4 regions of the Streptomyces sp. NPDC001153 genome follow, and region 4 is predicted to be linked to each of the others. Evidence: riboswitches for the same ligand, from Rfam matches in the RefSeq annotation. Region 4 holds a riboswitch; each other region holds the start of a gene.
What was found. A riboswitch is a leader RNA that binds a small molecule or an ion and turns the genes downstream of it on or off. The one in region 4 is predicted to bind cobalamin.

Region 1 (5,422 bases), on a different contig from region 4:
AGGGAGACATCGCCGCGGAACTTGTTCACCAGGAACCCGGCTACCAGCTCCTGGTCCTCGGGTGAGAGCAGGGCGACGGTGCCGAAGAAGGAGGCGAAGACGCCGCCGCGGTCGATGTCGCCGACGACGAGCACGGGCAGCCGCGCGTTCCGCGCGATCCCCATGTTCACGATGTCGGTGCGCCGCAGATTGATCTCGGCCGGGCTGCCCGCCCCCTCACAGATCACCGCGTCATACGTGCCCCGCAACTCGGCGAGGCAGTCCAGTACCGTGCCGAGGAGCTTCTGCTGCCGTCCGCCGTGATAGCCGCGGGCACTCAGCTCGCCCACGGGCCTGCCCAGCAGCACCACCTGGCTGCTCTGTTCGCCGCCCGGCTTGAGCAGCACCGGGTTCATCAGCGCGGTCGGCTCGATCCGGCACGCCTGGGCCTGCATGGCCTGCGCCCGCCCGATCTCCGCGCCCTCGCGGGTCACGAAGGAGTTGAGCGACATGTTCTGCGCCTTGAACGGCGCCACCTTCACGCCCTGGCGCACCAGCCACCGGCAGATCCCGGCCGTCACGACGCTCTTGCCGGCGTCGGAGGTGGTGCCGGCGACGAGGAGTCCCCCGTTCACTTCCCACGTCCCTTCAGACCCTTGACGACACCATTGACGAGGAGGCGCGCGGCGACCGTGGTGCCGAGCGCGAGCACGCCGACGCGGCGGGAGAGCCGTACGGCCCGGTCGATGTCGGTGACCTGGACGGCCCGGCCGGTGTCGCCGTTGAGCACGGGCCGGTGCTCGACGCGGCCGCCGTAGGAGAGCGTGCCGCCGAGGCGCACGCCCAGGGCGCCCGCGAAAGAGGCCTCCACGGGGCCCGCGTTGGGGCTCGGGTGCTGGTGGGCGTCGGCCTTCCAGGCGCGCAGGGCACCCCGCGGGTCGGATCCGGCCGCGGCGGCGAGTACGGCGGTGAGCCGGGCCCCCGGCCAGCCCGCGACGTCGTCGAGCCGGGCGGAGGCCCAGCCGAAGCGCCGGTAACGCGGGGACCTGTGACCGACCATCGCGTCCAGGGTGTTGACGGCCCGGAAGCCCAGCAGCCCGGGCACCCCGCCCACGGCCCCCCACACCAGGGCGCCCACGACGGCGTCGGAGGTGTTCTCGGCGACCGACTCGACCACGGCCCGGGCGATCCCGTCGGCGTCCAGCGCCTGCGGGTCCCGGCCGCACAGATGCGGCAGCCGCGCCCGCGCCGCCTCGACGTCCCCGGACTCCAGGGCGCGCCCGATGGCGCGGGCCTCCCGGGCGAGCGACGTACCGCCGACGACCGCCCAGGTGGCGGCGGCGGTCAGCGCGACGGAGGCGGCGGGGCAGGGGCGTACGGCGCGTGCGGCCAGCGTGCCGAGTGCGACGGCGCCACCGGCGCACACGACGGTGTGCACGGCGCCCCAGCCGCGGTGGTCGTGCCACAACGCGCGGTCCACGGCAGCGGCCGCACGTCCGAACGCGGCGACCGGATGCCCGCGGCGCGGATCGCCGAGGAGCAGGTCACCGAGAAGACCGGCGGCGGCGCCGTACGCGAAAGTGCGATCGGCACCCATCGGCTCAGCCGGCCATGGGTACAGGAGCGGGCCTGGTGCGGGTCCTTGTCCTTCGGCAGCCGGGCATGGCGATCGATGTCCTCACTCAGGGTGTCCGCGCCCTGGTTCGACGAGATTCGGCGGTGAGAGTTCCTGGCTCCCGGGGTTTCTTCCCCGGTGACAGTGGCGGGACCGCGCCGGATTCGCACCGGCTTCCTCTCTTGCCGCCGTACATGGCCTGGGCAGTCCACCACGCGCCCGGAACGGCCGTCAACTTGCCGTTGACCTGCGAGGGGAGAGTGTGCCGATCCCCACATCGCGGGACGCCCGTGGCCTGTGGGTACGGCGAAGGCTCCCCTCCGTCACGCTGGGAGGGGAGCCTTCGTGCTGCCTGGTTCGTGGCGGTCCGTCAGGACTTGGACACGATGAGGAAGATGCCGTACGCCACCGCCGCCGCGCAGGCCGCGAAGCAGACGTAGGCGCCGGTGACGGCGAGGGCGGCGGAGTCGCCCTGGGCCGCGGCCTTCTCGCGCCGGGCCAGACCGTTGATGCCGAGGGTGAACAGGGCCACCAGGCCCACGGTGAACACGAGGCTGGCGCCGAAGACGGAGCCGAGGGCCGACCAGTCGATCTTCATGGGGTTGCTTCCTTGGTTACCGGTGGGGCCGGGGTCAGACGGTCGCGGCCGGCGGGGCGGCCTCGGGCGCGGGCTCGGTGGCGGCCGGGGAGGCGATCGTGGCCGTCAGGTCCTCGGTGATCAGGCCCGCCGGGGGCGGGGTCACCGCGGCGATGGCGGCGGTCACCACGCCGGCCAGCTCCTCGGTCTCGGTCACGACGTTGGTGTGGTCGACGACCTCACGGCGGGAGATCTTCCAGATCGCGGCGCTCGCGGCGACCAGGAAGACGGCCACGACGGCGGTGCCCCAGTCACCGAGATCGGTGACGGCCTCGGCGCCCCCGCCGACCAGCGCGGCGGCCGGGAGGGTGAGCACCCAGGCGACGGCCATGCGGGTCGCGGTGGACCAGCGGACCACCCCGCCCTTGCGGCCGAGGCCGGCGCCCATCACCGAGCCGGAGACGACGTGCGTGGTGGACAGGGAGAAGCCCAGGTGGGAGGAGGCCAGGATGGCGGTCGCGGCGCTGGTCTGGGCGGCGAAGCCCTGGCGCGGCTCCAGGTCGGTCAGGCCCTTGCCCATGGTGCGGATGATCCGCCAGCCGCCGATGTAGGTGCCGAGCGCGATGGCCAGGCCGGCGGAGAGGATGACCCAGGTGGGAGGGTTCGAGCCCGGGGCGATGGCGCCGCCCGCGATCAGGGCGAGGGTGATGATGCCCATCGTCTTCTGGGCGTCGTTGGTGCCGTGGGCGAGGGAGACCAGGCCGGCGGAGGCGATCTGGCCGGCGCGGTAGCCCTTGCGGGTGGCCTCGCCGTCGGCCTTGCCGCCGATGCCGTAGGAGAACCGGGTGGCCAGCATCGAGGCGACGCCCGCCACGATCGGCGCGGCGACCGCCGGGAGCAGCACCTTGGTGACCAGGACGTCGCCGTGCACGGCGCCGAAGCCGGCGGAGGCGACGGTGGCGCCGATCAGACCGCCCATCAGGGCGTGCGAGGAGCTGGAGGGCAGGCCCACCAGCCAGGTCACCAGGTTCCAGAGGATCGCGCCGACCAGGGCGGCGAAGATGACCTCGGGACGGATGCCCTTCTCGTCGACGAGACCCTTGGAGATCGTGTTGGCGACCTCCACGGAGAGGAAGGCGCCCACCAGGTTCAGGGTGGCGGACATGGCCACCGCGATCTTGGGCTTCATGGCGCCTGTGGAGATGGTGGTGGCCATCGCGTTGGCGGTGTCGTGGAAACCGTTCGTGAAATCGAACGCGAGAGCGGTTACCACCACTATCGCGAGGATCAGCGAGAAGCTTTCCATTTACCCAGGCAATCGTTCGAGGTCATTGGCTGGACGACCGTAGGCAACCTGGGTGAACGGAAGATGAACTGAGGCAGGCGTAGGGGTGTCCAGAGAGGGGGATCGAGGTTCCGCCCGGCTCCCGCGTCCCAGGCGCGCCATGGCTACCGGCCGCGCGCGAAGGTCCGCAGCCGGGCGGCGGTGCCGTTGAAGAGATTCTGGTCACCCGGCAGCCGGCCCCGGGTGCCGAACTGCCAGAACGTCCAGTACCGCCACCCGCCCGGCAGCTTCCCCGGCCGCGCGGCGTCGTGCCGGGCGATCCACAGGGCGTGGCTCTTGGCGAACGCGCGGCTGTTGCCGGTGCACAGCCGCCACCACTGGGTCGTCGTGTAGAGCACCGGACGGCGGCCGGTCTCCCGCTTGACCTCGTTGCTGAAGGACCGGATCCAGCGGACCATCCGCGTCCTGCTCAGGCCGTAGCACTTGTGCCGCTTGTTGTACGGGTTGTACTCGATGTCGAGCACGGGCGGCAGTGTCCGGCCGTCCGCCCGCCAGCCCCCGCCGTGCCGCACGAAGTACGCGGCCTGCCGGGCGCCGGAGGACCTGTCCGGCCGTGCGAAGTGGTACGCGCCCCGGTACAGGCCCGCCTTGCGCGCACCGTTGTACTGCTGGGAGAAGTAGGGGTTGCGGTAGTCCGTGGACTCGGTCGCCTTGACGTAGACGAACCGCGCGCCCCTGGACCGGGCGGCCGCCCAGTCGACGCGCTTCTGGTGGGAGGAGACGTCGTGCCCCCGGGGCAGGCCCGAGGCGAGCGCCTCGGGCGCGGCCACGGTGCCCGTCAGGGCGAGCGCCGCCGCGGCCGCCGCGAGGACACCGGCGCGGTGACGGAGAGGGGTGCGTTCGCGGGCCATGTGTCTCCCCGGGTCGGCGGACGAAAGATCGTTCCGTCGGGCAAGAGTGACCATTGAAGGCCGGATGATCTTCGAATGGGTGCCTTTCTGCGGCGATTCACCCCGTCTTTCGCCCAATCGGGGGCATGCGCCCGCGGCCGACGGCGACCGACCACACCCCTCCGCGGGGCGCGGCTGGCAGGATCGCGGCATGGCTGAACAGCGGCGGGACGCGGAAGAGGAACGGATCTGGGCGGAGCTGGTCGCGACGGCGCGGCGCACCGTAACCGACGGGCTGGTGGTCGGCACCTCGGGAAACGTCTCGGCGCGCGTCGGCGACCTCGTGCTCGTCACCCCGTCCGGCGTGCCGTACGACCGGCTCACCCCGGACCACCTCACCGGCGTCGACCTCACCGGACGCCAGGTGCTCGGCGCACTGGTGCCGACCAGCGAGCTTCCCATGCACCTCGCCGTCTACCGCACCACCGACGCCCGCGCGGTCGTCCACACCCACGCCGTGCACGCGACCGCGGTCTCCACGCTCGTGCCCGAGCTGCCCCTGGTCCACTACATGGCCGCCGCCCTCGGGGGCCCGGTGCGCGTCGCCCCCTACGCCACGTACGGCACCGACGAGCTCGCCGAGAACATGCTCCGCGCCCTGGCCGGCCGCTCCGGCTGCCTCCTGCAGAACCACGGCACGATCACCTACGGCGTCTCTCTCGACCAGGCCTACGACCGCACCGCCCAGCTGGAGTGGATGTGCCGCCTGTGGCTGACGGCGTCCTCCGTACCGAGCCTGACCCCGTCCCTGCTGACGGAGGCACAACTGGCCGAGGTGGGGGAACGTTTGCGGGGCTACGGCCAACGGAGGTGAATCCCGAGCCTCCTTCGGCCCTTGTCGCTCCGCTGGCCGGTGACGGCAACCCCCACGACACTGGACCCGTGCGCACCGTCAGAGCGACCGCCCTCAGCACGGCCATAGCCGCCGGGATGGCCGTGGCGTCCGTCGCCGCCGGCCGGATCGCCAGCGACGCCGCGCTGAAGGCGCCCGCGGGCCGCCCGCTGCCCACCGAACC
Region 2 (5,422 bases), on a different contig from region 4:
GGCCTTCCGGCTCGCCCGCCGCCCTGGCCCGGAACAGCTCGGCGATCTCCTGCTCGTCGTGTGCCGTGCGCGGCCGGTCGCCGTGACCGGGCGCGTCGATACAGGCGACGTGGAAGCCGCAGCCGCTCACCAGGAGCTGTGCACGACCCGCCATCGCAGGATGCTTCTTGTGGTTGCCGCCGCCGTGGCCCATCAGGACCAGGGGCGCACGGTCCGCGCCGGATGCGGGCGACCAGAGGACACCGGGGACCTCGCCCAGGGTGAAGTCGCGTTCGATCACGCCGTCGGCGGAAGACTCGGAGATGAACTGCAGAGATTTCATGGCGTGTTGCCTTTCGGGAGTGCCTTGTTGTCGAGGCGCTCCCGGCGACACCTACGTCGATCGCCCGACCGTGACGACGAGGGGGAGCACCCACACGAATGCAGCGTTCATGGGTCTCACCTCCTCGGCTGGTACACGGTCAACTGCAAGCTAACAGATCGATGATCAACCCGCCCAACCCTTTTTCCCGCCACGTGCACGGCCGAACACGCCCTCCGCAACCGGGTGTTCTCCGCCGTGGAATGATGACCGGCGACACAAGGCGACGGCGGGGAGTGACGCGGCGTGCCCGAGAGGCCGGCGGAAGAGGCGTCGGACGACGCCGTGGCGGGGAGCGGCGCGGCACCGTGCCGGGTCGTCGTGTGCCGGGACTGCTGCTGCGGCAGTCCCAAGGTGACCGGGGTCGATCACGCGGCGCAGACCGCGCGTCTGCGGGCGGAGGTGCCGGTGCGCATCTCCGACTGCCTCGATGTGTGCGACCAGGCCAACGTCGTCGTCGTACAGCCGTCCGCCGCGGGCCGGGCCGCCGGCGCGCGGCCGGTGTGGCTCGGGCTCGTCAACGACCCCGACGCGACCGAGGACATCGTCACCTGGGTCCGCTCCGGCGGCCCCGGAGTGGCCCCCCTACCGGACATCCTCGGCCTGTACGCCTTCACCCCGCCGCGGCGCCGCACGGATTCCCGCTGACCCACCGGTCCCGTACCGTCCCACCAGCTGGGAGAGGAAGATCACTTGGGAGAGAGGCGGTCTTGGCCATGCGCGCGTCACGCGGTACGGTCGATCCGATATCGATGACGGCGAAACGGAAGCCGGTGGGAATCCGGCACGGTCGCGCCACTGTATGCGGGACCCCCAGGGGCTCGTGAGTCAGACCCGTGGTCGTCGTCCTGTGCACCACCGAGATGGGACGCGAACTCCCAGAGGAGGGTCCTGCCATGGCGCAGACCGTCGCCCAGCCGACAGCCACCACCCCCGTCGTTCCCGCCCAGCTGCCGCTGAAGGCGATTGCTCCCTGGGCGGTCTTCTTCGGCATCCTCATGCTGATCCTGCTCTACTTCGTCGGCGCCGAGCAGGGCGCCACCTCCGTGTTCAACGGCACGGACGTCCACGAGTGGGTGCACGACGCCCGCCACCTGCTGGGCTTCCCCTGCCACTGACGCGACGAACACCGCGCCCATGAACTCCGCAACCGTACGGAACCTTCTCGTCCGGGGCATGCTCGCCGGTCTCGCGGCCGGTGTGCTCGCCCTGGTCGTGGCCTACGTGCTCGGTGAGCCGAACGTCGACAAGGCCATCAGCTTCGAGCAGGCTCACTCCCACGAGCACGAGATGGAGGTCGTCTCCCGCTCCCTGCAGTCGACCGCCGGCCTCGCCACCGGTGTCCTCGTCTACGGCGTCGCCTTCGGCGGCATCGCCGCGCTCGCCTTCTGCTTCGCCCTCGGCCGCGTGGGCCGCTTCGGCCCGCGCGCCACGGCACTGCTGCTGTCGGGTTGCGCGCTGCTCGCCGTGTACGTCGTCCCGTTCCTGAAGTACCCGGCCAACCCGCCGTCGGTCGGCAACCCCGACACCATCGGCAAGCGGACCACCCTGTACTTCCTGATGATGCTGCTCAGCGTCCTGCTGGCGGTCGCCGCCACCATCCTGGGCAAGCGGCTCGCCCCGCGCCTGGGCACCTGGTGGGCCACGGTGGCCGCAGTGATCGCGTTCACCGTCGTGATCGGCCTGGCCTACCAGTTCCTGCCCGCCGTCAACGAGGTGCCCAAGGGCTTCCCCGCCACCCTGCTGTGGCGGTTCCGGCTCTCGGCACTGGCGATCCAGACCGCTCTGTGGGCCGGATTCGGCCTCGCCTTCGGCGAGTTGGCCGAACGGCTGCTGAACCCCAAGCCGGTTACGGCCGCGAACCGGCGAGCGGTTCCCGCCGCGCACTGACTCCCCGCGTACGGCACAGGGCCCGGCGGAACCGCCCGCCGGGCCCTGTGCCGTTCCGCCTAATCGGCCTCCGCCGCGGCAAGCGGACACCCCAGCCGCAGATTCCAGCGCCCGGCCCGGCCGCTGAGCTCCGTCACGGTCAGCGGCGGCACGTCGAGGCGCCAGAAGACGGCCGCGGGCATGCCGAGCGCATGGACGACGGCCCCCCGCACCACCTCCGGCTCGACGACGGCGACCGTACGGCCCTCCCACTCCTGCGCCTCGGCCAGCCAGCGCGCGACCCGTCCGCACAGATCCCGCACGGACTCACCCCCGTGCGGTGCGCACTCGGGGTCGGTGAGCCAGCGGCCCACCGCCTCCGGCTCGGCGGCCCCCACCTCCTCCAGGGTGCGCCCGCGCCAGCGGCCCACGTCGAGACCCGCCAACTCCGCTACCTGCAGGCCGTCGAGGCCCAGCGCCGCGGCCGTCTCCCGGCAGCGCACGCCGGGGGAGGTGAGGACACGGACCGCGGAGGGCAGGGTTCCGGCCGCCGAGCGGGCACGTGCCGCTCCGCTGCCGTCGATCGAGCCGCCGTCGTCGAAGCGGGCCTGGCGCAGCGACGCGCTCATGGCGGGGGAGAGGAGAAGGACTCGGCTGGTCACGTGGTTCAGAGGTACCAGCATCCGCGCACGGCACACAAGGCCCGGCCGACGACCGGGCCGGCCGGGGGTTTGCGGCGCACCGCACGGACTGGCGATCATGGGGTGGCTCGGTTCCTCCGGAAGAACAGGCGGCGGCACGTGATACCTCCCGTTCCCTCCATCGACCGGCGCCGGCTGCTCGGCCGGGTCCTTCCCGCCGCGGCCGCGACCCTGCTCACCGGGACGGCCGCCGCCTGTGCCGGGACGGGTTCCTCCCCGCGGGCGGCCGAGCCGCTGCTGGCGTTGGTCTACCGAGGGCCCGCGGCCTGCGACGGATGCGCCGAGGCGGTCGCCGCGGTGCTGAAGAAGGCCCCGCGTCCGTTCACGGTCGCCTACGTCGGCCCCGACGAGGACGTCCCCCTGACCGCGGCCGGTCTGGCGGACGCCGACGTCTACGCACAGCCCGGCGGCAACGACGATCTCGGCGGCACCTGGACGAAGCTGAGGGGCGCCGCCGGGGCGATCCGTGACTGGACGCGGGCCGGCGGCCGCTACCTCGGATTCTGCATGGGCGGCTATCTGGCCGACAGGGACCCGGGGTTCGGCCTGCTGCCCGGCGACACCGACCAGTACATCACCTCACCGCGCGCCTCGGTCCATGACGCGACGGACACGCTCGTGCCGGTGACCTGGAAGGGCAAGCGGCGTCACATGTACTTCCAGGACGGGCCGTACTTCGTGCCGGCCGGCGGTGCGGACGTGTCCGTACTCGCCAGGTACGACAACGGCACGGCCGCCGCTGTCGTCGCGCCGTACGGCAAGGGGCGGGTCGGAGTCGTCGGGCCGCACCCGGAGGCGGATGCCTCCTGGTACTCCGACGCGGGGCTGAGGAATCCCGACGGCGTCCGCCTCGATCTCGGTCACGACCTCATCCAGGAGACCGTCAAGGGGCTGTAGCGGTCCACGCCTCCCGCCCTCCTGCCGGGCGGGAACCGGCGGTTCAGCGGAAACAGGCCTCCAAGCCGAAGACGTACGTCGGGTTCGTACCGGCGGCCGACGGCATCGGACAGGACGGCGTCACCCGCAGACCGGTGACATCGGTCCACACACCCTCCCGGCTCACCCGCACCGTCGGCGCCCTGCTCTGGTTCGCGGTGCTCCGCCCGTACGGGGGGCCGGGCGGAACACCGCGAAGTCCTGGGCGGGCGCGCACGTCGGACAGACCGCCGCCCGCCGGTCCGCTACAGCGCCACGTCTCCGCACAGGTGGACCTCGACGCCCAGCTCCGCGAAGAGGGCGGCCTTGGCGCGCAGCGCCCTGTCGGCCGTCTCCGCGTCGGGGGCGTAGGCCACGTTCAGGTGATTGGCGCGGTGGCGGGCCATGAACTGGTCGCGGCTGACACCGTGCAGCACCGCGTGCATGATCGGCCACTGCGGGGTGGTGGCCTCGAGGCGGCGCCGGGTCTCCTCCGCCGGCAGCTCGATCGCGGTGGCCCGGCCGAGGTCGACATGCAGCCGGCCGTCCATCAGGAACACCCGGGACCAGACGACCTCACCCGGCCTGGAGACCCCGCTGAGCGTGCCGCCCCCGAGCGGGAAGTACATCGGGGGCTGCCGCATGCTGTACGACTTGTGGTAGCCGCCGTTGTGGGAGGCGGGCACCGAGCCGGAGATCTCGAAGACCCACACGAACCGGCCGTCGTACTCCTCGCCCCAGCGGATGTCGTGCAGCGTGGTGGCCGGGTCCAGGCCCATCGCCGTCCAGATCCGGTTGGTGACCAGGGAGTCGACGGCGACACCCTCGTCCACCTCGTTGAAGTGCGGCAGCGGCGCGCCGGCGTACAGCTCACGGGCCCCGTCGCGGCTGAACACCGGCGGGCGCTGGACGTTGTTGAGCAGACCCTCGGCGAGGTCGCTCGCCGGGACGGTGTCCTTCAGGCCCTGCTGGTACTGGATGCCGACCGCGTCGAGCCCGAAGTCGTCGGCGATGCGCAGCGCGGCTATGTTACATCTTGAACTGGCTGAGCAACTGGGCGTCGGTGAGCTCGGTGGCCTCGTCCGTACCGGTGTGGAAGGTCATGCCGGCGTGGTCCAGCCAGGCGCGGACCACCTGCGCCTCCTCGTCGGAGACCTTGTTCATCTCGGCGACCAGGGCACTCTGCGACAGCCGCTCCTTGTAGATGCCGAGCGGGTTGAGGAACTCGTCGTCGATGATGGCGTTGTACATGCCCATGCAGCCCTCGTCGAAGACACCGATGACCGCCTTCTCCTCGCGCAGCTGCCGGGCCAGGGCCACGCCGAGTTCGGTCTCTGGGTCCTCGGGCAGCGGCGGCAACGGCCGGACATGGCTGGTGTCGTGGGTGAGGGTGCCGGTCTCCAGCCAGGTACGCAGGCCGTCGCGGGCCCAGTCGTCGGTGAAGTCCGGGCTCCACAGCACGGAGTACGCGCGCCCGGCCTTGGTGAGGCTGCCCGCGAGGTTCAACAGGCCTACCAGGCCCGGGAATTCGCCGCTCCAGTTGGCGACGACCAGGATCGGTCCCCGGTGGTCGCGC
Region 3 (5,422 bases), on a different contig from region 4:
TCGGCCCTGCGCACGCTGCGCACGCTGGTGCTGCGCCTGCACTTCTACGCGGGCGTGTTCGTCGCGCCGTTCCTGCTCGTCGCGGCGGTCACCGGACTGCTGTACGCGGGCTCGTTCCAGGCCGAGAAGATCGTGTACGCCCACGAACTGACCGTCCCGGTCGGCGACCACAAGCTGCCGATCTCCCGGCAGGTGGCCGCCGCCCGCAAGGCCCACCCCGAGGGCACCATCTCCGCCGTGCGGCCGTCACCGCAGCCTGATGCGACCACTCGCGTACTGCTGTCCGGAGTGAAGGGCACAGCCGCCGACCACACCCTCGCCGTGTTCGTGGACCCGTACACCGGCAAGGTGCGCGGCGCGCTGAAGCAGTACGGCTCCACCGGCGCCCTGCCGCTGCGCACCTGGATCGACGAGCTCCACCGCGACCTGCATCTCGGCGAAACCGGCCGCCTGTACAGCGAGTTCGCCGCCAGCTGGCTGTGGGTGATCACGGGTGGCGGCCTGGTGCTGTGGTTCGGCCGGCGCCGCGCCCGCCGCAAGGTGCGCGGCACCGCAGGGCGGCGGCGCTCCCTGACCCTGCACAGCACGGTGGGTGTGTGGGCGGTCGGCGGCCTGTTCTTCCTGTCGGCGACCGGCCTGACCTGGTCCGCCTACGCCGGAGCGAACATCGGCGACCTCCGCGAAGCCCTCGGCCAGTCCACGCCGTCCGTCACCGCGACGGTGAGCAGAGGGCACGAGGGACACGACTCCATGGCGGGCATGGACATGAACGGCATCGACATGGGCTCGCACTCCGGCGCACGGTCCGACGTGGGTCTCGACGCCGTCCTGAAGACGGCCCGCACCGAGGGTCTGTCCGACCCGGTCGAGATCGTGCCGCCCGCGGACTCTTCCTCCGCCTATGTCGTACGGCAGATCCAGCGCAGCTGGCCGGAGAAGCAGGACTCGATCGCCGTCGACCCGGCCACCGGCAAGGTCACCGACGTGCTGCGCTTCTCCGACTACCCGGTGCTGGCCAAACTGACCCGGTGGGGCATCGACGCCCACACCGGCACCCTGTTCGGCCTCGTGAACCAGATCGCGCTGGCCGGCCTCGCCCTGGCCCTGGTCCTCCTCATCCTCTGGGGCTACCGCATGTGGTGGCAGCGCGGCCGCGGCTCCGCCTTCGGCCGCCCGATTCCCCGCGGTGCCTGGCGGCAGGTGCCGGTGTACGTGCTGGTGCCCTGCGTCGCGGTGGTCGCCGTCGTCGGCTACTACGTCCCGCTGCTCGGGATCCCGCTCGCCGGCTTCCTCGCGGTGGACATCATCCTCGGCTGGGTCACACGCCGTCGTACCGGGCACGCGCACGCCTGAACCGAGCGGCCGCATCTGCGCGGGAGCGTCGCGCGACACTTGCCGCGATCGCGTGCGGCCGCTGATCTCGTCATGCTTCTCGGGACACGCAGTGTTCGAGCAGCGCGGCCGTCGGGCCCTCGACGAGCCGGTAGCGCACGATTCGGCCGTCCTTCTCGCCGTCGACGATGCCCGCGGTTCGCAGCAGGCGCAGAGCCTGGGACACGGCGGTGTCCCTCATGCCGGTGGCGACGGCGAGGTCGGAGACGGCGATCGGACCGGCCTCGTGAAGGGCGAGCAGCAGGGCCAGGCGCCCGGGATCCGACAGCAGAGAAAAGCGGTCGGCCCAGACGCGTACACGCTCGGGCTCACCGACGGCCGCGATGGCATCGCAGACCCGATGGCCGTCGATGATCCGCTGCCCGGCGCGTTCCGCGGGGACGAGATGCATGGACCCATCATCGCAGTCCGTGAAATCCCGCTTCAATACCTGCACAATTATGCAGCCTTGCAGCCTCGGCCTCCGGCCTTCTAGGGTGAGCGGGCCGTGGTGTTCGGGAAGACCGGTGACAGCCCCTCAGGGGCTCAGTCCGGAGCGGCCCTCGCCACTGTGATCGGGGAGTTCCCGCCCCATGCATTGCCACTGGCCTCGCGGCCGGGAAGGCAGGGGCGGGCGCGATGACCCGTCAGCCAGGAGACCGGCCACGGCAGCACGAAGCTGATCCACGAGGTGCTGGAGCGTGACCGTATGACCATGCCCGAAGGCGTGCCCGAAACCGCCGTCTCCCCTTCCTTCCGCTGGCGGCGCGAGGACACCGTCCGAACCGCCGGCCTCCTGGCCGTGATCGTCGCCCTGCACGTGGTCGCCTTCGGGATCCTCTTCCTGCTCGTGGTCCCGCGCCACTACGAGGTCGGAAGCAAGGCGTTCGGGGTGGGCCTCGGCATCACGGCCTACACCCTCGGCATGCGGCACGCGTTCGACGCCGACCACATCGCCGCGATCGACAACACCACCCGCAAGCTGATGGCCGACGGCAAGCGACCGCTCTCGGTGGGCTTCTGGTTCGCGCTCGGCCACTCCAGCGTGGTCGTCGTCATGGCGGCGCTGGTCGCCGGCGGCGCCAAACTCGCCGGCACCCTGATGAACGACAACTCCCGCACCCACCAGGTCCTCGGCACCCTGGGCACCACCGTCTCCGGCGGCTTCCTGTACCTGATCGCCGCCCTCAACCTCGTCGCGCTGGTCGGCATCGCCCGTGTCTTCAGGGCCATGCGGAACGGGCAGTACGACGAGGCCGAGTTGGAAGCCCACCTCGACTCACGCGGCTTCATGAACCGCATCCTGGGCCGGCTCACCAGGTCCGTCCGCCGCCCCGGCCAGATGTTCCCCCTCGGCTTCGTCTTCGGCATCGGTTTCGACACCTCGACCGAGGTGTTGCTCCTGGCCCTGGCCGGTAACGGCGCCGCCGCCGGCCTCCCCTGGTACGCGGTCCTGTGCCTGCCCCTCCTCTTCGCCGCCGGCATGAGCCTGTTCGACACCCTCGACGGCACCTTCATGAACTTCGCCTACCAGTGGGCGTTCTCCAACCCCGTCCGCAAAGTGTTCTACAACCTCACCATCACCGGCCTCTCCATCGCCGTCGCCTTCTTCGTCGGCACCATCGAACTGGTCGGCGTCCTGCACGACAAGCTCAGGCTGAGCGATGGCGTCAGCGGCTGGATCGCGGGACTGAACCTCGACAACGTCGGCTACGTCATCGTCGGCCTGTTCGTGGTCGTCTGGGCCGTGGCCATCGGCTACTGGCGCCTGGCCAAGGTCGAGGAACGCTGGGGCACCCACACCGCCGACGCCGGCTGACGACACCACAGTGGAAAGCGGGCGGGCTCTGCCTGGACAAGGTCGAGGAAGGGAATCCACTCGTCCAGCGGGTAGCGCACACGGACGACCGAACCGCTGCGGCGATGAGAGCAGTGAGCATGAACAGGTGACGGTGGCCCGGGACCGCCGCTGCGCGCCCTGGACCGCCTCATCCTCATCCGCGACGAGGTCGAGGCCGCCGTCGGATGGCCGACGATGCCGGCCGAGGTGCTGCCCCGCCCGGCGGGGACCACCGTGCTCGACCCGTCGAAGTACGCGGTGGCAAGGCACGTGGACGAGTACGTGGGACTGGTCCGGGTGGGACCGCTGACCCGGCAGCCTCGGATCGGGTTGATCGCCGTCCGGGAGCTCGTCCGCCGCTGACGCTCCGACGCATCGCACCGAGCGACCGCTTCCTACACCGCCCCCGGCTGCGCGCGGCGGCGCAGGTCAGGTCCTCAAGCGCCGCGTACAGGCGCTGCGGATGGAAGGGCCGTTCGCGCCGCCAGACGAAGGTGCTCACGCCGTGCTCGTCGCACGACTGCGGCAGCAGCGCGCACGCAGGATGCGCACGGGCGGCGGCCGCTGCCACGTCGAAGCCCGCCAACAGCGCTGCCCCCAGGGCACCGTCGCTCTCCACCCGTACGCTTCGTGCGCCTGGTGTGAGCTGGGCGAGCAGCGCGTGCGATGACTCCGGCCACGCACCACCTTCGAGCCCCTGAACCGCCCTTCCATGAGCCGGCATGGTGGCCGCACGCATAGCCAACCCCCGAACTATGGTGCCCCACCACATGTGCCCCTGACCTGCATCTTCCTACGGTGTGCCGACACATACCCGTCCCCACCGCACACGAGGAAGTGGCGCACATGGCATCCGAAGCAGCATCCGCTCCCCCAACCACCGCCAGCCTCCCCCGTATCGTCGCCGCCAGCCTCATCGGCACCACGATCGAGTGGTACGACTTCTTCCTCTACGGCTCCGCCGCCGCGTTGGTGTTCAACAAGCTGTTCTTCCCGGATTCCGATCCGCTCGTCGGAACGCTCCTGTCCTTCCTGACGTATGCGGTCGGGTTCGCGGCCCGCCCGCTGGGGGCGCTCGTGTTCGGGCACTACGGTGACCGGCTGGGGCGGAAGAAGCTGCTGGTGCTCAGCCTGGTGATGATGGGCGGGGCGACCTTCGCCATCGGGCTGTTGCCCACGCACGCCACGGTCGGGGCCGCCGCGCCCGTGCTGCTGACCACACTGCGGCTCGTCCAGGGATTCGCGCTCGGTGGCGAGTGGGGCGGTGCCGTGCTGCTGGTGTCGGAGCACGGGGATCCGCGGCGGCGCGGTTTCTGGGCCTCGTGGCCGCAGACCGGCGCGCCGGCGGGGCAGTTGCTCGCCACCGGTGTGCTCTCGCTGCTGACCTCCGTACTCTCCGACCACGCCTTCGGGGCCTGGGGCTGGCGGGTGCCCTTCCTGCTCTCCGGGGTGCTGGTGCTGATCGGTCTGTGGATTCGGCTGTCCGTCGACGAATCGCCCGTGTTCAAGGAGGCGTTGGCGCGGGCCGAGTCCCGGCGGACGCAGGAGGCCGAGAAGCTGCCGCTCGTCTCCGTGCTGCGGCACCACTGGCGGGACGTGCTGGTGGCGATGGGCGCCCGCATGGCGGAGAACATCAGCTACTACGTCATCACCGCCTTCATCCTCGTCTACGCCACCACCTCGGCCGGCGTCTCCAAGCAGACCGCGCTCAACGCCGTACTCATCGGCTCCGCCGTGCACTTCGCCGTCATCCCGGCCTGGGGCGCGCTGTCCGACCGGGTCGGGCGGCGGCCCGTGTACCTGCTGGGCGCGGCCGGTGTCGGCCTGTGGATGTTCCCGTTCTTCTCCCTGGTGGACACCGGGTCGTTCGGCTACCTGGTCCTCGCCGTGACCGTCGGGCTCGTGCTGCACGGCGCGATGTACGCGCCCCAGGCCGCCTTCTTCGCCGAGATGTTCGCCACGAGGATGCGGTACTCGGGCGCGTCCATCGGCGCCCAGTTCGCCTCCGTGGCGGCCGGCGCGCCGGCCCCGCTCATCGCCACCGCACTGCTCGACGACTACGGCAGCTCCACCCCGATCGCCCTGTATGTGATCGCCGCCGCGGTGCTGACCCTGGTCGCCGTGGGCGTGGCCCGGGAGACGCGGCACCGGGATCTCGCCCACGTCGAGGCCGAGGGCGGCGAGTCCTCCGCTGCCGGCACGGCCGCGGAG
Region 4 (5,422 bases):
ATCGGCGCGCTGGTCCCGGCGGCGATCATGTCCATCGCGGCGGCGAACCTCTTCACCCGCAACATCTACCGGGACTTCATCAAGCCGGACGCGACGCCGAAGCAGGAGGCCCAGGTCTCCAAGATCGTCTCGCTGCTGGTGAAGGTCGGCGCGCTGGTCTTCGTCCTCACCATGGACAAGACGGTCGCCATCAACTTCCAGCTGCTGGGCGGCATCTGGATCCTGCAGACGTTCCCGGCCCTGGTCGGCGGCCTGTTCACCCGCTGGTTCCACCGCTGGGCCCTGCTCGCCGGCTGGGCGGTCGGCATGGCGTACGGCACGGTCGCCGCGTACGGTGTCGCCTCCCCGACCCAGAAGCACTTCGGCGGCTCGGCCAAAGAGATCCCCGGCATCGGCGAGATCGGCTACATCGGCCTCACCGCGTTCGTCCTCAACGTCGTGGTCACCGTGCTCCTCACCTTCGTCCTCAAGGCCGCGAAGGCCCCCGAGGGCGTCGACGAGACCGAGCCGGAGGACTACACGGCGGACGCGGGCGAGCCGGGGGTACAGGTGGAACTGCCGCCGGCGACGGCGGGCGCCGGTCACTGAACGACTGTCGTACGACGGGCCGCCGGAGGAGAATCCGGCGGCCCGTTGTCGTACCCCTACGGCACACTCGGTGCCATGGACTTCGTGATCCGGCAGGCGACGCCGGGCGACTACGAAAGCCTCGGCGAGATCACCGCCCAGGCCTATCTTCAGGACGGCCTCCTGGACTTCGGAGAGGGCGACTCGTACCTCGGCGAGCTGAGGGACGTGGCGAAGCGCGCCGCCGACGCGGACGTGCTCGTCGCCGTGGAGGACGGCAGAGTGCTCGGCGGGGTGACCTTCGTGCCGTCCGGCGGTCCCATGGCCGACATCGCGCGCCCCGGGGAGGCCGAGATACGGATGCTGGCCGTCGCCCGGACAGCGCGTGGCCGGGGCGTCGGCGAGGCCCTCGTGCGGGCCTGCGTCGACAGGGCGCGGACCATCGAGAGCTGTGTGCGGATCGTCCTGTCCACCCAGCACACCATGCACGCCGCCCACCGCATCTACGAACGGCTGGGTTTCGTTCGCACACCCGAGCGGGACTGGAATCCGCTGCCGGAGCAGCTCGACATCACCCTGCTCACCTACGAGTTGACGCTGTCAACCACCCCTCGTTGAGGCGACGGGCTTGCACAACGGGCGTCACTGGCGGTGGCGCTGCGTCTGCGTCCTGCCTCACCCCGCTGCTCCGGGGGTGGGGCGGGGGCCGTTGACTGGGCCCCGCATCGCCACAACTCCCGCGCGCGAGCGCGGATGTTGCGGGAGCCGTTCCGGTCCGCGTGATCAACGAATCCGCAGGACCGGCATGCGAAGCGGGCCTGGGAGACCCGGTTCGCCTTGTCCATGTGCCCGCACTCTGCGCAGGTGCGGGGGGTGTACACCGGGTCGACGTACACCACCGGTACCCCCGCCCGGCGGGCCTTGTACGCGATGAACTGCCCGAGCTGGGCGAAGGCCCAGCTGGAGTGGGTGGCCCGTTGGGGCCACATGCTTCGCAATCTTGTGACTGATGCAGGTCTTCTTGATCACATGTTGGGCAGCTTGTGCCCCCAGCCCCCAGCCCCCACCTGGACTTCACTTCGCCGTACGTGCGCTGCCGCAACTCGAAGTTGCGCTTCACATCCTTGTCGAACGCCACGCGACTACACCAGGTCGCAGCCTCGTTGCAGGCGCGCGGAGTCGCCTCAAGTGCCGCCGCCTGCAAGGGCGTCGGCACGCACCTGCACGTTCACAGCGGATCACTCGATCGAGCGACTGATCTGGCTGCACGACCGTACGCCCGAGAAAGACCCATACCTGGATCCCTCCGTACCGGTTATATCCGGGGAACACGCTCCGAAGCCGCCACAACACAACATCTGGGGGTGACACGACAGCCCGCCACTAGATGTATGCTCATCCTCGCTGTCGCCGCAGGGGAATCCGGTGTGAATCCGGAACTGTCCCGCAACGGTGTACTTGTGCATGTCCGTTCCCAGAAACGCCGTGCACAGGAGTCAGTCCGAGGACCTGCCGGCAGCGCACCCGGCCGTCCGGTCCGGGTGGCCTTCAGACGTCCGGGCCTCGTGGGATGGGCCGGTGGACGCGACGCCGTGCGCGCTCGTGGCTGCCCCCTGCCCTCCACAAGGCCCCCGTGCCGATCGAGGGAGAGCCCCACGTGACCATCGCGCCAGCAGATCCGGCTTCAGCCAGCGGCCTGGAGACCGACGGTCCCGGTACCGCGTTGCTGCGGACCCTGACCGAGCTGACCGCCGACCTCCCCGACGCCGACCCCGGCCGGGTCGCCGCCGCCGCGCTGCGCGGCCGGTCCGCTCGGGCCGACGAGGCGGAGTTGCGCGAGCTGGCCACCGAGGCCGCCGCCGGGCTCATCTCCGAGGACCCCGCCTACTCCCGGCTGGCCGCCCGGCTGCTGACCCTCTCCATCCGCGCCGAGGCCGCCTCGCAGGGCGTGACGTCCTTCACCGGGTCCGTGGCCGTGGGGCACCGCGAGGGGCTCATCGCCGACCGCACCGCCGACTTCGTGCGGCTGCACGCCGAGCGGCTCGACGCGCTGGTCGACCGCCGGGCCGACGACCGCTTCGGCTACTTCGGCCTGCGCACCCTGCACAGCCGTTATCTGCTCCGGCACCCGATCACCCGCAAGGTCATCGAGACGCCCCAGCACTTCATGCTGCGGGTCGCGAGCGGCCTGGCCGAGGACGACACGACCCGCTCCGTGGACGAAGTGGCCGCGCTCTACGGGCTCATGAGCCGGCTCGACTACCTCCCGTCCTCCCCCACGCTCTTCAACTCCGGCACGCGGCACCCGCAGATGTCGTCCTGCTACCTCCTCGACTCCCCGCTGGACGAGCTGGACTCCATCTACGACCGCTACCACCAGGTCGCCCGGCTCTCCAAGCACGCCGGCGGCATCGGTCTGTCGTACTCCCGTATCCGCAGCCGCGGTTCGCTGATCCGCGGCACCAACGGGCACTCCAACGGCATCGTGCCGTTCCTGAAGACCCTGGACGCCTCGGTGGCGGCCGTGAACCAGGGCGGCCGGCGCAAGGGCGCCGCGGCCGTCTACCTGGAGACCTGGCACTCCGACATCGAGGAGTTCCTGGAGCTGCGGGACAACACCGGCGAGGACGCCCGCCGCACGCACAACCTGAACCTCGCGCACTGGGTCCCGGACGAGTTCATGCGCCGGGTCAACGCCGACGCGCAGTGGTCGCTGTTCTCCCCGGCGGACGTGCCGGAGCTGGTGGACCTGTGGGGCGAGGAGTTCGACGCCGCCTACCGCAAGGCCGAGGAGGCGGGCCTGGCGAAGAAGACCATGCCGGCGCGTGAGCTGTACGGCCGGATGATGCGCACGCTCGCGCAGACCGGCAACGGCTGGATGACCTTCAAGGACGCGGCCAACCGCACCGCCAACCAGACGGCCCTGCCGGGGCACGTGGTCCACTCCTCCAACCTCTGCACGGAGATCCTGGAGGTCACGGACGACGGGGAGACGGCGGTCTGCAACCTGGGTTCGGTGAACCTCGGTGCCTTCGTGGCCGACGGGGACATCGACTGGCAGCGGCTGGACGACACCGTCCGCACCGCCGTCACCTTCCTCGACCGCGTGGTCGACATCAACTTCTACCCGACCGAGCAGGCGGGACGGTCGAACGCCAAGTGGCGTCCCGTCGGCCTCGGCGCGATGGGTCTGCAGGACGTCCTCTTCAAGCTGCGCCTGCCCTTCGACTCGCCGGAGGCCAAGGCCCTGTCCACGCGGATCGCCGAGCGGATCATGCTCGCCGCGTACGAGGCCTCCGCCGACCTGGCCGAGCGCAACGGCCCGCTGCCGGCCTGGGAGAAGACCCGTACGGCCCGGGGTGTGCTGCACCCCGACCACTACGGCGTCGAGCTGACCTGGCCGGAGCGCTGGGCGGCCCTGCGCAGCCGTGTCGCCGAGGTCGGCATGCGCAACTCCCTGCTGCTGGCCATCGCGCCCACCGCCACCATCGCCTCCATCGCGGGCGTGTACGAGTGCATCGAGCCGCAGGTGTCGAACCTGTTCAAGCGCGAGACGCTGTCCGGTGAGTTCCTGCAGGTCAACTCCTATCTGGTGCAGGACCTGAAGGAGCTGGGCGTGTGGGACGCGCGCACCCGGGAGGCGCTGCGCGACTCGGGCGGCTCGGTGCAGGACTTCGCGTGGATCCCGGCCGACGTACGGGCGCTGTACCGCACGGCGTGGGAGATCCCGCAGCGCGGCCTGATCGACATGGCGGCGGCGCGCACCCCGTTCCTGGACCAGGCCCAGTCCCTGAACCTCTTCCTGGAGACGCCGACCATCGGCAAGCTCTCCTCGATGTACGCCTACGCCTGGAAGTCGGGGCTGAAGACGACGTACTACCTGCGTTCCCGCCCGGCGACCCGCATCGCCCGCGCGGCCCAGGGCCAGGCGCAGCCCCAGAAGACCATCCCCGTCCAGCAGGTCGCCGACCCCGACGCGGTCGCCTGCTCCCTTGAGAACCCCGAGTCCTGCGAGGCCTGCCAGTAATGACCGCTCCGACCACCACCCGTAACACGAACCTGCTCGACCCGGGCTTCGAACTCACCCTCCGCCCCATGCGCTACCCGGACTTCTACGAGCGCTACCGGGACGCGATCAAGAACACCTGGACCGTGGAGGAGGTCGACCTCCACTCGGACGTCGCCGACCTCGCGAAGCTGACGCCCGAGGAGCAGCACCTCATCGGCCGCCTGGTCGCCTTCTTCGCGACCGGTGACTCGATCGTCGCCAACAACCTGGTGCTGACGCTGTACAAGCACATCAACTCCCCCGAGGCGCGGCTCTACCTGAGCCGTCAGCTCTTCGAGGAGGCCGTGCACGTCCAGTTCTACCTGACGCTCCTGGACACCTACCTGCCCGACCCGGACGACCGGGCGGCGGCCTTCGCGGCCGTCGAGAACATCCCGTCCATCCGCGAGAAGGCGCAGTTCTGCTTCAAGTGGATCAACAAGGTGGAGAAGCTGGAGCGGCTGGAGACGAAGGCCGACCGCCGTCGCTTCCTGCTCAACCTGATCTGCTTCGCCGCGTGCATCGAGGGCCTGTTCTTCTACGGCGCCTTCGCGTACGTCTACTGGTTCCGCAGCCGGGGCCTGCTGCACGGTCTCGCCACCGGCACCAACTGGGTGTTCCGCGACGAGACGATGCACATGTCCTTCGCCTTCGACGTGGTCGACACCGTCCGCAAGGAGGAGCCGGACCTGTTCGACGACGAGCTGGGGCAGCAGGTCACCGACATGCTGAAGGAGGCCGTGGAGGCCGAGCTGCAGTTCGCGCGCGACCTGTGCGGCGAGGGCCTTCCGGGCATGAACACCGAGT

Region 1: it holds a riboswitch for cobalamin, as region 4 does, so the genes downstream of both, ACWDEN_RS18905 (cobalamin biosynthesis protein) here and ACWDEN_RS09575 (ribonucleoside-diphosphate reductase subunit alpha) in region 4, are expected to answer to the same signal.
Region 2: it holds a riboswitch for cobalamin, as region 4 does, so the genes downstream of both, ACWDEN_RS15435 (CbtB domain-containing protein) here and ACWDEN_RS09575 (ribonucleoside-diphosphate reductase subunit alpha) in region 4, are expected to answer to the same signal.
Region 3: it holds a riboswitch for cobalamin, as region 4 does, so the genes downstream of both, ACWDEN_RS01835 (Nickel transporter NicT) here and ACWDEN_RS09575 (ribonucleoside-diphosphate reductase subunit alpha) in region 4, are expected to answer to the same signal.

What each region holds. Positions count from the first base shown of each region.
Region 1 covers NZ_JBSFJZ010000015.1:62,134-67,555, reverse strand. Annotated here, with positions in the region: gene ACWDEN_RS18910 (cobyric acid synthase) at 1-614, opposite strand, end outside; gene ACWDEN_RS18905 (cobalamin biosynthesis protein) at 611-1,576, opposite strand; cobalamin riboswitch at 1,681-1,822, opposite strand; gene ACWDEN_RS18900 (hypothetical protein) at 1,965-2,192, opposite strand; gene ACWDEN_RS18895 (anion permease) at 2,227-3,477, opposite strand; gene ACWDEN_RS18890 (lysozyme) at 3,621-4,367, opposite strand; gene ACWDEN_RS18885 (class II aldolase/adducin family protein) at 4,558-5,220, shown strand; gene ACWDEN_RS18880 (alpha/beta hydrolase) at 5,289-5,422, shown strand, end outside.
Region 2 covers NZ_JBSFJZ010000011.1:219,411-224,832, forward strand. Annotated here, with positions in the region: gene ACWDEN_RS15425 (alpha/beta hydrolase) at 1-322, opposite strand, end outside; gene ACWDEN_RS15430 (hypothetical protein) at 647-1,009, shown strand; cobalamin riboswitch at 1,083-1,220, shown strand; gene ACWDEN_RS15435 (CbtB domain-containing protein) at 1,258-1,479, shown strand; gene ACWDEN_RS15440 (CbtA family protein) at 1,499-2,251, shown strand; gene ACWDEN_RS15445 (histidine phosphatase family protein) at 2,311-2,892, opposite strand; gene ACWDEN_RS15450 (BPL-N domain-containing protein) at 3,031-3,828, shown strand; gene ACWDEN_RS15455 (hypothetical protein) at 4,113-4,742, opposite strand; gene ACWDEN_RS15460 (hypothetical protein) at 4,876-5,422, opposite strand, start outside.
Region 3 covers NZ_JBSFJZ010000001.1:398,266-403,687, forward strand. Annotated here, with positions in the region: gene ACWDEN_RS01825 (PepSY-associated TM helix domain-containing protein) at 1-1,353, shown strand, start outside; gene ACWDEN_RS01830 (metalloregulator ArsR/SmtB family transcription factor) at 1,424-1,783, opposite strand; cobalamin riboswitch at 1,833-2,053, shown strand; gene ACWDEN_RS01835 (Nickel transporter NicT) at 2,081-3,190, shown strand; partial or broken gene ACWDEN_RS01840 (GNAT family N-acetyltransferase) at 3,338-3,556, shown strand; partial or broken gene ACWDEN_RS01845 (GTP-binding protein) at 3,612-3,884, opposite strand; gene ACWDEN_RS01850 (MFS transporter) at 4,058-5,422, shown strand, end outside.
Region 4 covers NZ_JBSFJZ010000006.1:281,693-287,114, reverse strand. Annotated here, with positions in the region: gene mctP (monocarboxylate uptake permease MctP) at 1-588, shown strand, start outside; gene ACWDEN_RS09585 (GNAT family N-acetyltransferase) at 664-1,185, shown strand; gene ACWDEN_RS09580 (zinc ribbon domain-containing protein) at 1,152-1,556, opposite strand; cobalamin riboswitch at 1,959-2,098, shown strand; gene ACWDEN_RS09575 (ribonucleoside-diphosphate reductase subunit alpha) at 2,225-4,594, shown strand; gene ACWDEN_RS09570 (ribonucleotide-diphosphate reductase subunit beta) at 4,594-5,422, shown strand, end outside.